DNA from 2 places in the Paenibacillus sp. SJS-P3 genome. Region 2 is predicted to be linked to the other one. Evidence: riboswitches for the same ligand, from Rfam matches in the RefSeq annotation. Region 2 holds a riboswitch; the other holds the start of a gene.

Region 1 (6,271 bases), 480 kb from region 2:
TTGGCTACCTCGCTGCATACGTAGTCGAAGTGGGGCGTCGATCCCCGAATGACAGCACCGAGCGTAATGACCGCATCGTACTTGCCGCTTTCGGCCATTTTCTGCGCGATCAAGGGAATCTCGAACGCTCCCGGAACCCAGGCCACTTCCACTTCTTCTTCTCCAGCGCCATGGCGCTTGAACGCATCCAGCGCCCCGCTCAGCAGCTTGCCTGTGATGAATTCGTTGAACCTGCCGACGACAACCCCGTATTTAAGACCTTGCGAGACCAGATGTCCTTCATAATATTTCGTCATGGAACTGAACACACCTTTCTATTCTATGATAATCGGCTTATATTTCAAACTCCAACAGATGGCCTAGCTTCGATTTTTTTGTATTCAGATAGTTCGTATTGCTTTCGTTGCGCTCCATCTGGATCGGAACCCGCTCCACAACGCTCAGTCCGTAGCCTTCCAGACCGCGGATTTTGCGGGGATTGTTCGTCATCAGGCGCATCTCGGCGATGCCGAGGTCGCGCAGGATCTGGGCTCCAATGCCATAATCCCGCAAGTCCGCCCCGAAGCCGAGCTTCAGGTTCGCCTCTACCGTATCAAATCCCTGCTCTTGCAGCTTGTAGGCTTTGAGTTTGTTGATGAGCCCGATCCCTCTGCCTTCCTGCCTCATGTAGAGCAGGACGCCGCTCCCGGCTTCCTCGATCTGACGGAGAGCCGCCGCCAGCTGCGGACCGCAATCGCAGCGGCGCGAATGGAAGACGTCGCCCGTCAAGCATTCCGAATGGACGCGGACAAGCGTCGGCTTGGACGGATCGATCTCTCCCTTCACGAAGGCCACATGCTCCTTCCCGTCTGTCTCATTGGTGTAGGCCACAGCCCGGAAAACCCCGAAGTCGGTCGGCATGTTCACCTCTACCACCCGTTCGACAAGCTTGTCGCGGCGATGGCGGTACTGGATCAGCGCTTGGATGGTAATGAGCTTCAAGCCATGCTTCTCCTTGAACGCGGTCAGATCGGGCAGCCTGGCCATCGTTCCGTCTTCCTTGATGATTTCGCAGATAGCCGCTCCGGGCTTGGAGCCGCACAGCCGGGCCAGATCGATCGCGGCTTCCGTATGTCCAGCCCGGCGCAGCACCCCGCCGTCCTTGGCGATCAGCGGGAAGATATGGCCCGGACGGCGGAAGTCGCCCGCCTTGGCCGTCCCGTCGACCAGCGCCTTGATCGTCTCCGCACGCTCATGGGCGGATATGCCGGTCGTCGTGGAGATATGGTCGACGGATACCGTGAACGCCGTTCCGTGATAGTCCGTATTTTGCGACACCATCGGAGGCAGCTCCAGTTCCTCGGCTCTTTCCGCCGTAATCGGCACGCATACGAGTCCGCGGGCTTCCGTAATCATGAAATTGACGACGGCCGGAGACAGCTTGTCGGCCAGCGCGATCAGATCTCCTTCGTTCTCGCGGTCATCGTCGTCGACGACGATGACGGGCTTGCCTGCAAGCAGCTCCTGGATCGCTTCCTCGACGGTATCGAACGGTGACGGTCCTTCTTGATGGTCAAAGTGTTCCACTTCTGTCCTCTCCCTTCAGGCTTCTCAAATAAATCCATTATCGGCAAGGAAGGCGGCGCTTAGACCGCCAGAGGGCTGGGAAGCGGAAGGCGAGGATACGGATCGGCTGCCGTAATGAAGCAGGTGATCCACGTATTTCCCGACAATGTCGCATTCCAGATTGACGGTGTCTCCGGCTTTTTTATGCTGAAGCACCGTCTGGGCCAACGTGTGGGGGATGATCGATATGTCGAGTCCGCCGCCTTCCGTACCGGTTACCGTGAGGCTGATACCGTCGACTGTAATGGATCCCTGGGGAATGACATATCGCATAAGCGCGTCATCATGAGGCTTGATCCGGAACACGACCGCGTTGGCGTCGACCCTGCGCTGCATGATCATGCCGGTGCCGTCCACATGCCCTTGAACGATATGCCCTCCGAACCTCCCCCCTGCCGCCATCGCCCGTTCCAGATTGACGGGGCTTCCGGCCGGGAGGTCCTTCAGATTCGTATGACGGTAGGTTTCCGGCATGACGTCCACATTGAAGCTTCGTTTGTCCCAGGAAGTAACCGTCAGGCACACTCCATTGACGGAAATGCTGTCCCCGAGGCCGACCCCTTCCAAAACCTTGGAAGCTCCAATAGTCAGCAAGAGAGCCTCGCCCCTCTGGGACACCCGCTGCAGGGTGCCTATTTCTTCGATCAAGCCGGTGAACATGGCTCAGCCTCCTTATCTCCGTAAAGCGGAACTCCGGACAAGCACCAGTCGTCTCCGAACCGCTCCATCTCCGTATCCACGAGGGTTATCGCCTCTTCCATCCGCAGAAACCCGCCGAAATCAAAGCTTCCCGGCGAAGCGGCTCCCCCTCCGATGATTTTCGGAGCGAAAAACAGCCTGATCCGGTCGACGAGCCTGTTATCCAGCATGCCCCCGTTCAGCCTGCCCCCTCCTTCGAGGAGGATCGAGCCGATTTCTCTCTCGCCGAGCTGCTTCATTCCCTGCTTCAAGTCGACCGTACGGCCATTGCCGCAAAGGATCACCTCGGCGCCGGCGGCTTCCAGAGCCGCCCGCTTCGCCGGGTCGGCAGCGCCAGACGCCAGCACGATGACCGGGGCGGCGCCATCCATAAGCTTGGCCTTCGGCGGGAGCCGCAGCGTTGAATCGACAACGATCCGGACCGGCTGGAGCGCCGGCACGGAAAGCCTTGCGCTGAGCGAAGGGTCGTCGGCCAGCACGGTCCCGATCCCGACCATGATGCCTTGATGGCGATGTCTCAGCGCATGGACCGCCTCGCGTGATTCCGGTCCGGTAATCCACCGGCTGTCGCCGCTTTTCGCCGCGATCTTGCCGTCCAGCGTCGAGGCCGTCTTGAGCGTGACGAACGGAAGCCCGGTCGTAATGAATTTGTTGAACGCTTCATTCAGACGTCTGGATTCCGCTTCGCGGACTCCGGTGACGACCTCGATGCCGGCCTCGCGAAGCTTGCCGGCTCCGCTTCCCGCGACAGCGGGATTCGGGTCGATCGCCGCAATCACGACCTTGGCCGCGCGGGCGGCAATGATCCGATCGCAGCACGGCGGCGTCCGGCCGAAGTGGCTGCATGGCTCAAGCGTCACATAGACGGTCGAGCCTTCCGCTTCTTCGCCGGCCATATTGAGCGCATGCACCTCGGCATGGCCTTCTCCCCGTTTCAGATGCGCTCCGATGCCGACGATGCGGCCGTTGTTGACGACGACGCAGCCGACGACCGGATTGACCGAGGTCTGCCCCGACGTCTTTGCAGCCATCTCCAGGGCCAGATCCATATAAAATCCGTCGTCCATCCGTTCCATAACGCAAAAACACCCCCGACGCTAAACCTTCGGGGGTGTGGATGACAATCGAGTCCGCTTAGGATGATCACGCCGGCAAGGAAAGTACAGTTCCTTGCCAGGGTAGGGGAAAGCAGACGGACACCCGTCGCTATTCCCCCATGCATGCTTCGTACCAGCAGGTGTCTATGGCAAAACATTTCGCGAATAAGCCAAACATCCTCCATCCGGAGGGATGGCCTTCGCTGATGGATGCCAAAATAGACGCCTTGGAACAAGGCATGGCGAGCATCAAAAGCGGCTCCTTCTCCCATCCAGACTGTACTGTCGGTCCTGGAATCTCACCAGGTCCACCGCTTGCCTTGCGCCGCAGGCTCTCGAGATCTTGCGGGAAATGGCAATCGGGTCACGGACTTGCCGCGCTGCCGAGCGGAGCATGTGCTCATGCGCTCGCAGGCGGATCACCGCCGGTTGGGACTTTCACCCGACCCCGAAGGAAACCGCTGTATTTGGTTCAAACCTGTCGAACGATCATGCCGGCAAGAAACTGTATCCAGAATGATAACTGTTCTTCCTGCATCTTACCTTGCCTCCATCCAAATTGCAAGTCGGCGGCTTGGAATTGGAGCCGTTCCGGCTTCGCGGCTGCGGACAAGGGAGAAAAGAAATAAGCCGGCAGAGGGCTGTCCCTCCGCCGGACTATTCGGGCAAAGCCTTCCTTAAGCCTCGGAAACTTCTACTTTGGCCATTTTCGCGCCGTTGTTGAACGCATCGACATACTCCATGCCCTTGGCAACTTTGCCGAAGACCGTATGCTGTCCGTCCAGATGCGGCTGCGGCTGATAGCAGATGTAGAACTGGCTGCCGCCCGTATTGCGTCCCGCATGCGCCATCGCGAGGGAGCCGCGCTCATGCTTGTTCGGGTTGATCTCGCAGTTGATCGTATAGCCAGGGCCGCCGGTGCCGGTGCCGTTCGGGCAGCCGCCTTGAGCGACGAATCCCGGAATGACGCGGTGGAAGCTCAGTCCGTTGTAGAAGCCCTCGTTCGCGAGCTTTTCAAAATTGGCGACCGTGTTCGGGGCGTCCTTTTCGAACAGGTCCAGAACCACTTCTCCGCCGTTTTCCAGCGTGATTTTTGCTTGTTTTGCCATGATAGTCACTCCTTGTCCTCTAACGGTATGTACGGATTCTATCATACACTAAGGCAGCATTCCAAGCAAAACGGCAGCTGTCCAAACAGAGGACAGCCCCGTTTGCGCAGGAGTAGAGAGAAACCGCGGTTCTCGCGCGGGTTCTATTCTCGAAAAGCAAAACGGCAGCTGTCCAAACAGAGGACAGCTCCGTTTGCGCAGGAGCAGAGAGAAACCGCGGTTCTCGTGCGGGTTCTATTCTCGAAAAGCAAAACGGCAGCTGTCCAAACAGAGGACAGCTCCGTTTGCGCAGGAGCAGAGAGAAACCGCGGTTCTCGCGCGGGTTCTATTCTCGAAAAGCAAAACGGCAGCTGTCCAAACAGAGGACAGCTCCGTTTGCACAGGAGCAGAGAGAAACCTTTGTTGTCCGTCCATCAATACGTTGGATAAGTTCGTCAAACACGGTGTTCATTCCAAATTTTTGAAATTAGACGAATAATTCGTCTAATTCCCATCTCTTTACCCTAAACTCGAGGAAATAAGGCGGAAAACCCGTCTTATTTGCTCCTTTTTACTTTAAACTTAAGAAATAAGGCGGAAAACCCGTCTTATTCGCTCCTATTTACCTTAATCTCAAGGAATAAGGCGGAAAACCCTTCTTATTCGCTCCTATTTACCCTAATTTCAAGGAATTAGGCGAAAAATCCGTCTAATTCACTCACTACCGAAGAACCTCGGAGAACTAGGCAAACGGAATTAAAAAAAGAGAAGCCCGACGTTGATTAACGCGGGTTTCTCCGAAGGGCTATGCTTTTACGACTAGGATTGGACGCCAGCCTTGCGCAGGCGCTCAGGCAGAAGGTCGTTTCTGGATATATCTTCCAGAGATTCGCGCTGCACGGCGAGGTCGGACTGGCCGTCCTTGACGAGGACGACGGCCGGCCGGCGGATCCGGTTGTAGTTGCTCGCCATCGCGTAGTTGTAGGCGCCGGTGCAGAATACAGCCAGCAGATCGCCGCTTTCCGCCTTCGGCAGCTCGAGGTCCCAGATGAGCATATCGCCGCTCTCGCAGCATTTGCCCGCTACGGAAACCGTCTCGCTCGCTGGCTCGGAAGCGCGGTTCGCAAGCACGGCGTCGTACTTGGATTCATACAGCGCAGGGCGCGGATTGTCGGTCATGCCGCCGTCGACGGCGACGTACTTGCGCACGCCGGGAATTTCCTTGAACGTGCCGACGGTATACAGCGTCGTACCGGCATCTCCCACGATGCTGCGGCCCGGCTCGATCCAGATCTCGGGCAGCGGATAGTCGGCTGCGGAGAAGTTGGAGCGGATCGCATCGGTGATCGCGGCGATATAGGTACTGGCCGGAAGCGGGGCATCCTCTTCCGTGTAGCGGATGCCGAAGCCGCCGCCGAGGTTGATGACGCGGAAGATATGGCCCAGCTTGTCTCGGACTTCGACAGAGAATTCAGCCGCTTTGGCAGCGGCCATGCGGAATCCTTCCACTTCGAAGATTTGGGAGCCGATATGGGAGTGGATGCCCAGAAGCACGATATTATCGAGCTTGGACGCTTCCTCTACGGCACGATAAGCGGCACCGGCCGCAAGATCGAAGCCGAACTTCGAATCCTGCTGTCCCGTGGAAATATAGTCATGGGTATGCGCTTCTACACCCGGTGTGATCCGCAGCAGAATATTGACTTTGCGGTTTTTGGACCCGGCGATCGCGTTCAGCAACTCAAGCTCCGTGAAGTTGTCCACCACGAAGCAGCCGATGCC
Region 2 (6,271 bases):
AGCACGGCGGCAGCCGCCATCACCGCAGCGGCCGAGCCGCAGGCTATCCGCAGCCAGGCAGCCCGGAATACGGAGCGTGCCTTCATTCCTGCCTCTCTTCCTGGAGGAAGCGATAACCGACGCCGTATACCGTCCCGATATAACGAGGCTCGGCTGAATCGTCCCCCAGCTTGCGCCGCAAATTCCGGATATGGCTGTCTATCGTCCGCTCATACCCTGCATACGCTTCGCCGAGAGCTTCCTCCAGCAGATGCGTCCTAGTGAATACCCTTCCCGGATGGGAGGCCAGCTTCAGCAGCAGCGCGAACTCGGTTCGGGTAAGTTCCACCGAAGCCCCTCCGACGCTGGCTTCGAACCGTTCCGGAGAGATGGAGAGGCCGCCGCGAACGAGCCCTTCCGTCCTTGCCGGCGGCGAGCCCTCGCCTTCCTTCATCCTGCCGGCTCGGCGAAGCACCGCCTTGATCCGGGCATGCAGCTCCCTGAGGCTGAACGGCTTCTGGATATAATCGTCCGCGCCGATCTCAAGCGCCAGGATGCGGTCGAACTCGTCGCTTCGCGCCGTCACCATCAGGATCGGCAGCTGCCACAGCCTTTCATTGCGGCGGCATATGTCGAGACCCGTTCCTTCGCCCTTCAGCAGCCAATCCACAAGCAGCAGCTGCGGCTTCTCCTTCTCGATCAGGACGATCGCAGCTTCGGCCGAATCAGCCGTAAACACCTCGCAGCCTTCTCTGCGCAAATACGCCGCCCCTTGCTCCGCCAGCTCCCGCTCGTCCTCCACCCATACGATCCGTGTCATCTCAGTTCCTCCCCTCCGCCCGATTGTTCCCATGGCCTTCCTTGCCCGACAGCCGCTCCAACGCAGCGGCTGCCCGCCGGATTCCCTCGGCAATCATGTCCTCTTCGGCCGCCGCGACGCTGATGCGCATCCAGCCGGGACGTTCCCCGTACAGCTCCCCGGGACTGACGGCGACGCCTTGCTCCAGGCATCCCTGCAGCACTTCCATTCCGGAGCGCGCCAGGCCATGCTTCAGCCAGATATAAAAGCCGCCGTCCGGAATCGCTTCGTGGATGGCCGCATACGGAGCAAGGCTGGCCGCCGCGGCTTCCGCGGCCGCCTCTCTTCTGCGTTCGAGCGCGGCGCGCACGGCTTCCAGCCTGGCATCGAACCGGCCGCTGACCAGCAGCGCCGCTCCCAGACGTTCTCCCGGATGGCTGGTCGTCAAGCCCGAGGCATGGCGTGCGGCCCTCAGCGCCGCCATCATCGCCCTTGGAGCGGCGATCCAGCCTGTCCGCATGCCGGGAGTGGCGATCTTGGAGAATGTGCCGCAGGATATGACCCGCTCCCTGCCGCCGGGCAGCGAGCGCAGCGAAGGAAGCGCCGTCCAGCCCGGCTTGCCGAGCAAGGAGTAGGGATCGTCCTCGATGATCGGCAGCCTGAGCTCGGTGCAGATCGCGAGGAGCTGCAGCCGTCTCGCCATGGACAGCGTCGATCCGGTTGGATTCTGGAACGTCGGATTCGTGACGACAAGCCGGATCCGGTGGCGACGGTGCAGCTCCGGGAGCGCTTCCGGCATGAGGCCGTCCTTGTCGACCGGCAGCCGGACCATCGAGATGCCGGCTTCCGCGAATACGCCCATCGCGTACAAATAAGACGGGCCTTCGACCGCTACGGCGTCCCCCGGCTCCAGCATCGCCCTCGCGACAAGGCCGAGCGAATGTTTGACGCCGAATGTCAGGAGCAGCTCATCCGGCTTCGCTGCCAGCGAAGGACCGATCGACGGATGGGAGGCGAGCGCTTCTCTCAAGCCGCGATCACCCAGCGGATCGTCCCTGTAGCTGAACGGCAGGCTCCAATCAATCTCTCCCGACAGCCGCTCCAGCAGCTCCAGCGGCATCAGGCTGCGATGCATCTCTCCTTGGGTGAGGTCGATCACGCCTTCTCCCGGCGCCTCGTTGACGGCCTCCTGCAGCCGGCCGGAAGGATTGTATCTCCGGCGCAGATAGCGGATCCAATCCGGCTGCCGCTCTCCCTGCTCCCCCTGCTCCCACATCGAGTCGCTGACGCTCGTCCCGCTGCCCGGGCGCGACTGGACGAGGCCGAGCGCCCTCAGCTCTCCATATGCCGCCTGGACCGTGCTGCGATTGACCGCCAGCCTGAGGGCAAGATCCCGTTCGGCCGGAAGCTTCGAGCCCGGAGGCAGCAGCCCGCTGCGAATCTGCTCCTCATAGTGCCGGCATATCTGGATATAGACGGCGTCTGAGCCGGTTGGATCCGGTTTCCAGAACATGGGCGTCCCCCCTTTTGTTTCATTATAGCGCCTCCATGAATTGGATGGGCAAAATTTCCTCCAATTGGCTGATGCGCCCAGCCAGCCGAACCGCTATGATGGCAACAAAACAGAGGGGGATCCGCCATGTTGTTCAAGGAACCGAAATTCGCCTGGCTGCTTCTGACCGTCTTATGGTGCTTTACCTTCGCAGGCTCGCTGGGCCGCATCGTCATCGCCTTTTTCCAGCCGGAAATTACCGCCGACCTCGGCGTCGAGCGGGACTTTCTCGGCTTTTCGTGGTCGACCGCCATCGTGCTGACCGCCGTTTGCGCGCCGCTCGGCGGCCTTCTCGCCGACCGCAAAGGCTATGCAGCGGCGATGGGAATCTCCGCCGCGATGAACGCCCTCGGCGCCGCCTCGGTGCTGTTCATTCCCGGCACGCTCGGATATTGGCTCGGGAACGGATTGCTTGCCGGATTGAGCGGGCTCGGAGCCACCTCGGCCTATATGCTCGTGCAGGACTGGTTCCGTCATCACCGAGCCAAAGCGCTCGCTCTGCTCGGCAGCGCCGGGTCGCTTGGCCTGGCCGTGCTGACGCCGCTGCTGACGCAAGGCCACAAGTACGAGTGGAGACAGCTCTATGGTGTGCTGCTCGTCGTCCACCTGCTGTTCCTGCCTTTGGCGGCGCTCGTCTTCCGGCGCCGGGCGGCAAGCCTGAATGGCGATATGGAACAGGTTCCTCTCGTCGAGAAAAAAGGTCTCTCCGCAGCTACTGAAACGGCTCTTCCACCGGAGGACGGCCAAAAGCCGCATGCCGGAGCTCAGTCCGGAAGCTCCGCCGCCTCTTCCGCAGACTCTCCCCGTAGCTGGCGGGAGAAATCCGCCGCGCTGCTGGACATGGCCCGAAACCGCGTATTCCTCGCCGTCTCCTTCTCTCTCCTTGCCTGCGGCTTCAGCATGGGCACCGTGGAAATGAACCTGGCAGCCATCCATCAACACTCGCATGTGCCGGCAGCGACGATCGCCGCTTCCCTCAGCCTGCTCGGCGTGCTCGAAGTTTGCGGCGGGCTCCTGTTCTCCTATTTCCTGGACCGCTCCTCCCGATCTTCAGCGCTGGCTTTGCTGTTTGGAGTCCGCGTCCTCGCCTTTTCCTTGCTGCTTCCCCATCTGCAGCTGTCGCCTGTATTTTTCTCGCTGCTCTTCGGCGCAAGCTATGTTGGCGCCGTATCGGGCGGCATTCTGCTCGCGGAGGAGAGCGCCGGCGGACCGGGCGGCCTGCGCACCGGATTTCTGCTGCTCGTCCATCAGCTCGGAGGAGCGGCTGCCGCGCTCGGAGGAGGCATCCTTTACCGGCTTCAGCATTCGTACCAGACCGTCATTGCCGTCAATCTGGTTTTGAGCGCGCTCGCTTTCCTCTTCTTCCTCCTGCTCTCCCGGCATCTTGCGGCAAGACGCAGCCCATCGAGCGGCAGCTCATCGGAGCTTGAGGCTTCCGGTTGATGCCGATGCCAAGCGGAGCCTCAGCCCGCTTCGCATGCGATTTCATGGACAGCAGCCTGCGGAGATGTTACGGACGAGGTGTTTAAGATCCGGGAACGAATACATCGCGGCATGCGGATCCGCGATAGGGAAGGACCTGTCTGATCCGCGATAGCCAGGGATGGACCTGTCTGTCCCGCGCCTAAAGCGGGAATGCAAAAAGGGCTGTCCCCCGATGGGAACAGCCCTTGGCCGGCTTCCGGCTCATGCGACGTCGAACGTGCTGCGCTTGATGATATGGAGATCGTCTCCGGAATAGATATGGATGTAGATGACGTATATGCCCGGCTTATCGAACGTATGCGTGACCTCATACTGACCCTGGGCCTTCTTCTTGGATGTGATCAATATTGGGAGCTCCTGCTCCGTTTCTTCCCGGATGTCGAAGTCGATCTTCAGGTTCTCTTCCGTGACCAGTCCCTCGATGGCCGCCGTCAGCTGCAGCGGCGTTCCGGCCACGGCTGCCGGGTCGCTCGTAATCGCGACCTTGACCGCCGATTCGTCCTGATATGGCGCGTTGCCGGAAGATCCGCAGCCCGCCGCGACCAGAAGCACGAGAACCGCGAGCGCCGCGAATGTCCATTTCTTCATGACCTGTATTCCCCTTTCCCAGTTGCGCTTGTCTCCTTATTATACCTGGGGAGATGCTCTGCTGCTCCTTGCAACCATGAACTTTTCTTGTCGAGTGCTGTCGCCTTGTGATATAATTCACACAACTGAATATGAACCTTCGGGGCAGGGTGCGATTCCCTACCGGCGGTGACGGCGCGAACGCGCGCCGAAGCCCGCGACTCCCTGATCTGCATATGCGGATCAGGGACTGACTTGGTGCGAGTCCAAGGCCGACGGTGACAGTCCGGATGAGAGAAGGTTTAATGCGCTTCGTGCCACGATCATGGCGAGGCGTATTATTTCGTGCCCCCGCCATTTGTCATCTGGCGGGGGTTCGGAGCTTCTACGAGGTTCAATTCAAAAACCCGCCACTGGAGGTTGTTGAATTGAAAGACACAGCTACGCTTGACCGTCCGCTCAGCGCGGACAAAAGCCTGTTCACCCGCAGCCGCGGCATCTGGTACGTCGTTCTCGGCGCGACGCTCTGGGGAGTCGATCCCCTCTTCCGCATCCTGCTTCTGAAAACCTTCACGTCTCCGCAGATCGTTTTCCTGGAGCATCTTCTGCTCGCTCTCTATGCCGTACCGGTCCTTATCCATTACCGTCATCAGCTCACCGGCAAGCTCACCCTCGGCGTCGTCGGAGCCCTGTTCTTCGTTTCCTGGGGCGGCTCCGCCATCGCCACGGTGCTGTTCACGTCCGCGTTCACGATGGGCAACTTCAATGCCGTCCTGCTGCTGCAGAAGCTGCAGCCGCTGCTGGCCATCATTCTTGCCCGCTTCATGCTCAAGGAATCCTTCCCAGCCCGCTTTTCCTGGTATCTGCTCGTCGCGCTCGCCGGAACGTACCTGCTTACATTCGGCTTCCATGCTCCGCAGCTCGGCCTGCATGATCTCGGCTCCCAGGCAGCCCTGTATTCGATCGCGGCCGCTTTCCTGTGGGGCGGATCGACCGTCATGGGCAAATACCTGCTGAAGAAGAAGCTCGGCTTCCATATCGTCACTTCGCTCCGCTTCCTGCTCGCCATACCGCTGCTCGGCATTCTGCTGCTGGCCGCCGGAGATGCCTGGAAGCCGCTCGGCAGCTCGGGCACGGCTGCGATTCTCATCGTCAACCTGCTCTTCCAGGCTTTCATTCCCGGGCTGCTGAGCATGCTGCTTTATTATAAAGGGCTCTCCTCGACCAAGGCTTCCATCGCCACGCTGGCCGAGCTTGCCTTCCCTGCCGTCGGCGTCCTCATCAACTGGATCGTATTCGGATCCGTGCTCAAGGTTCATGAGCTGATCGGCTTCCTGCTCATCTGGGGCGTGCTCGTCATGCTCAGCCGCAGCACGGCCAGAGCCGCGGCGGAGCAGCCCGCCGCCTAATGTCCGGCTTCGCCGCCGGACTGCTCACCATCCGGATCATGCCGATGCCGCTCACGATCGATCGACTCTCCATCTGCATCATGCCGATGCCGCTCGAGATCGATCGCTCCGCGCAAGCCTTCTTCGATGCCTTCCGCGGCCAGCAATGCCCTTTGAAGCTCGCCGGCATCTCCCGGCAGCGACACGGAGCCTGCCGCGTTGACGACGCGATGCCAGGGCAGCCCGTACTTCTCCCCCATGGAATGGAGGATGCGGACGACCTGGCGCGCGGCGCGCGGGCTTCCGGCCGCTGCCGCGACCGAGCCGTAGGTCATGACCTTGCCTTCCGGGATGGCGCCGACGACCCGGATCACTTTTTCCGTAAAAGGCTGCATATGTCTCTCCCCCATAAGTAGAACTAGAGCCCGCGCTGACCAGCAGCCGCGGGCTCTTGCCTGTTTATCCGTTTGCTTCCGAATCGGCGATATGTTCCATGCAGAA

The links. A riboswitch is a leader RNA that binds a small molecule or an ion and turns the genes downstream of it on or off. The one in region 2 is predicted to bind FMN.
Region 1: linked by a shared signal. The riboswitch ahead of ribD (bifunctional diaminohydroxyphosphoribosylaminopyrimidine deaminase/5-amino-6-(5-phosphoribosylamino)uracil reductase RibD) and the one ahead of AC06G8_RS11810 (DMT family transporter) in region 2 are both predicted to bind FMN.

The regions. Positions count from the first base shown of each region.
Region 1 covers NZ_CM160043.1:2,078,680-2,084,950, reverse strand. Annotated here, with positions in the region: gene ribH (6,7-dimethyl-8-ribityllumazine synthase) at 1-296, opposite strand, end outside; gene AC06G8_RS09490 (bifunctional 3,4-dihydroxy-2-butanone-4-phosphate synthase/GTP cyclohydrolase II) at 334-1,566, opposite strand; gene AC06G8_RS09485 (riboflavin synthase) at 1,591-2,265, opposite strand; gene ribD (bifunctional diaminohydroxyphosphoribosylaminopyrimidine deaminase/5-amino-6-(5-phosphoribosylamino)uracil reductase RibD) at 2,250-3,380, opposite strand; FMN riboswitch at 3,658-3,861, opposite strand; gene AC06G8_RS09475 (peptidylprolyl isomerase) at 4,079-4,510, opposite strand; gene lysA (diaminopimelate decarboxylase) at 5,309-6,271, opposite strand, start outside.
Region 2 covers NZ_CM160043.1:2,560,897-2,567,167, forward strand. Annotated here, with positions in the region: gene AC06G8_RS11785 (sensor histidine kinase) at 1-86, opposite strand, end outside; gene AC06G8_RS11790 (response regulator transcription factor) at 83-799, opposite strand; gene AC06G8_RS11795 (aminotransferase-like domain-containing protein) at 801-2,291, opposite strand; gene AC06G8_RS11800 (MFS transporter) at 2,418-3,773, shown strand; gene AC06G8_RS11805 (hypothetical protein) at 4,017-4,403, opposite strand; FMN riboswitch at 4,535-4,688, shown strand; gene AC06G8_RS11810 (DMT family transporter) at 4,811-5,791, shown strand; gene AC06G8_RS11815 (MGMT family protein) at 5,788-6,165, opposite strand; gene AC06G8_RS11820 (DUF6509 family protein) at 6,230-6,271, opposite strand, start outside.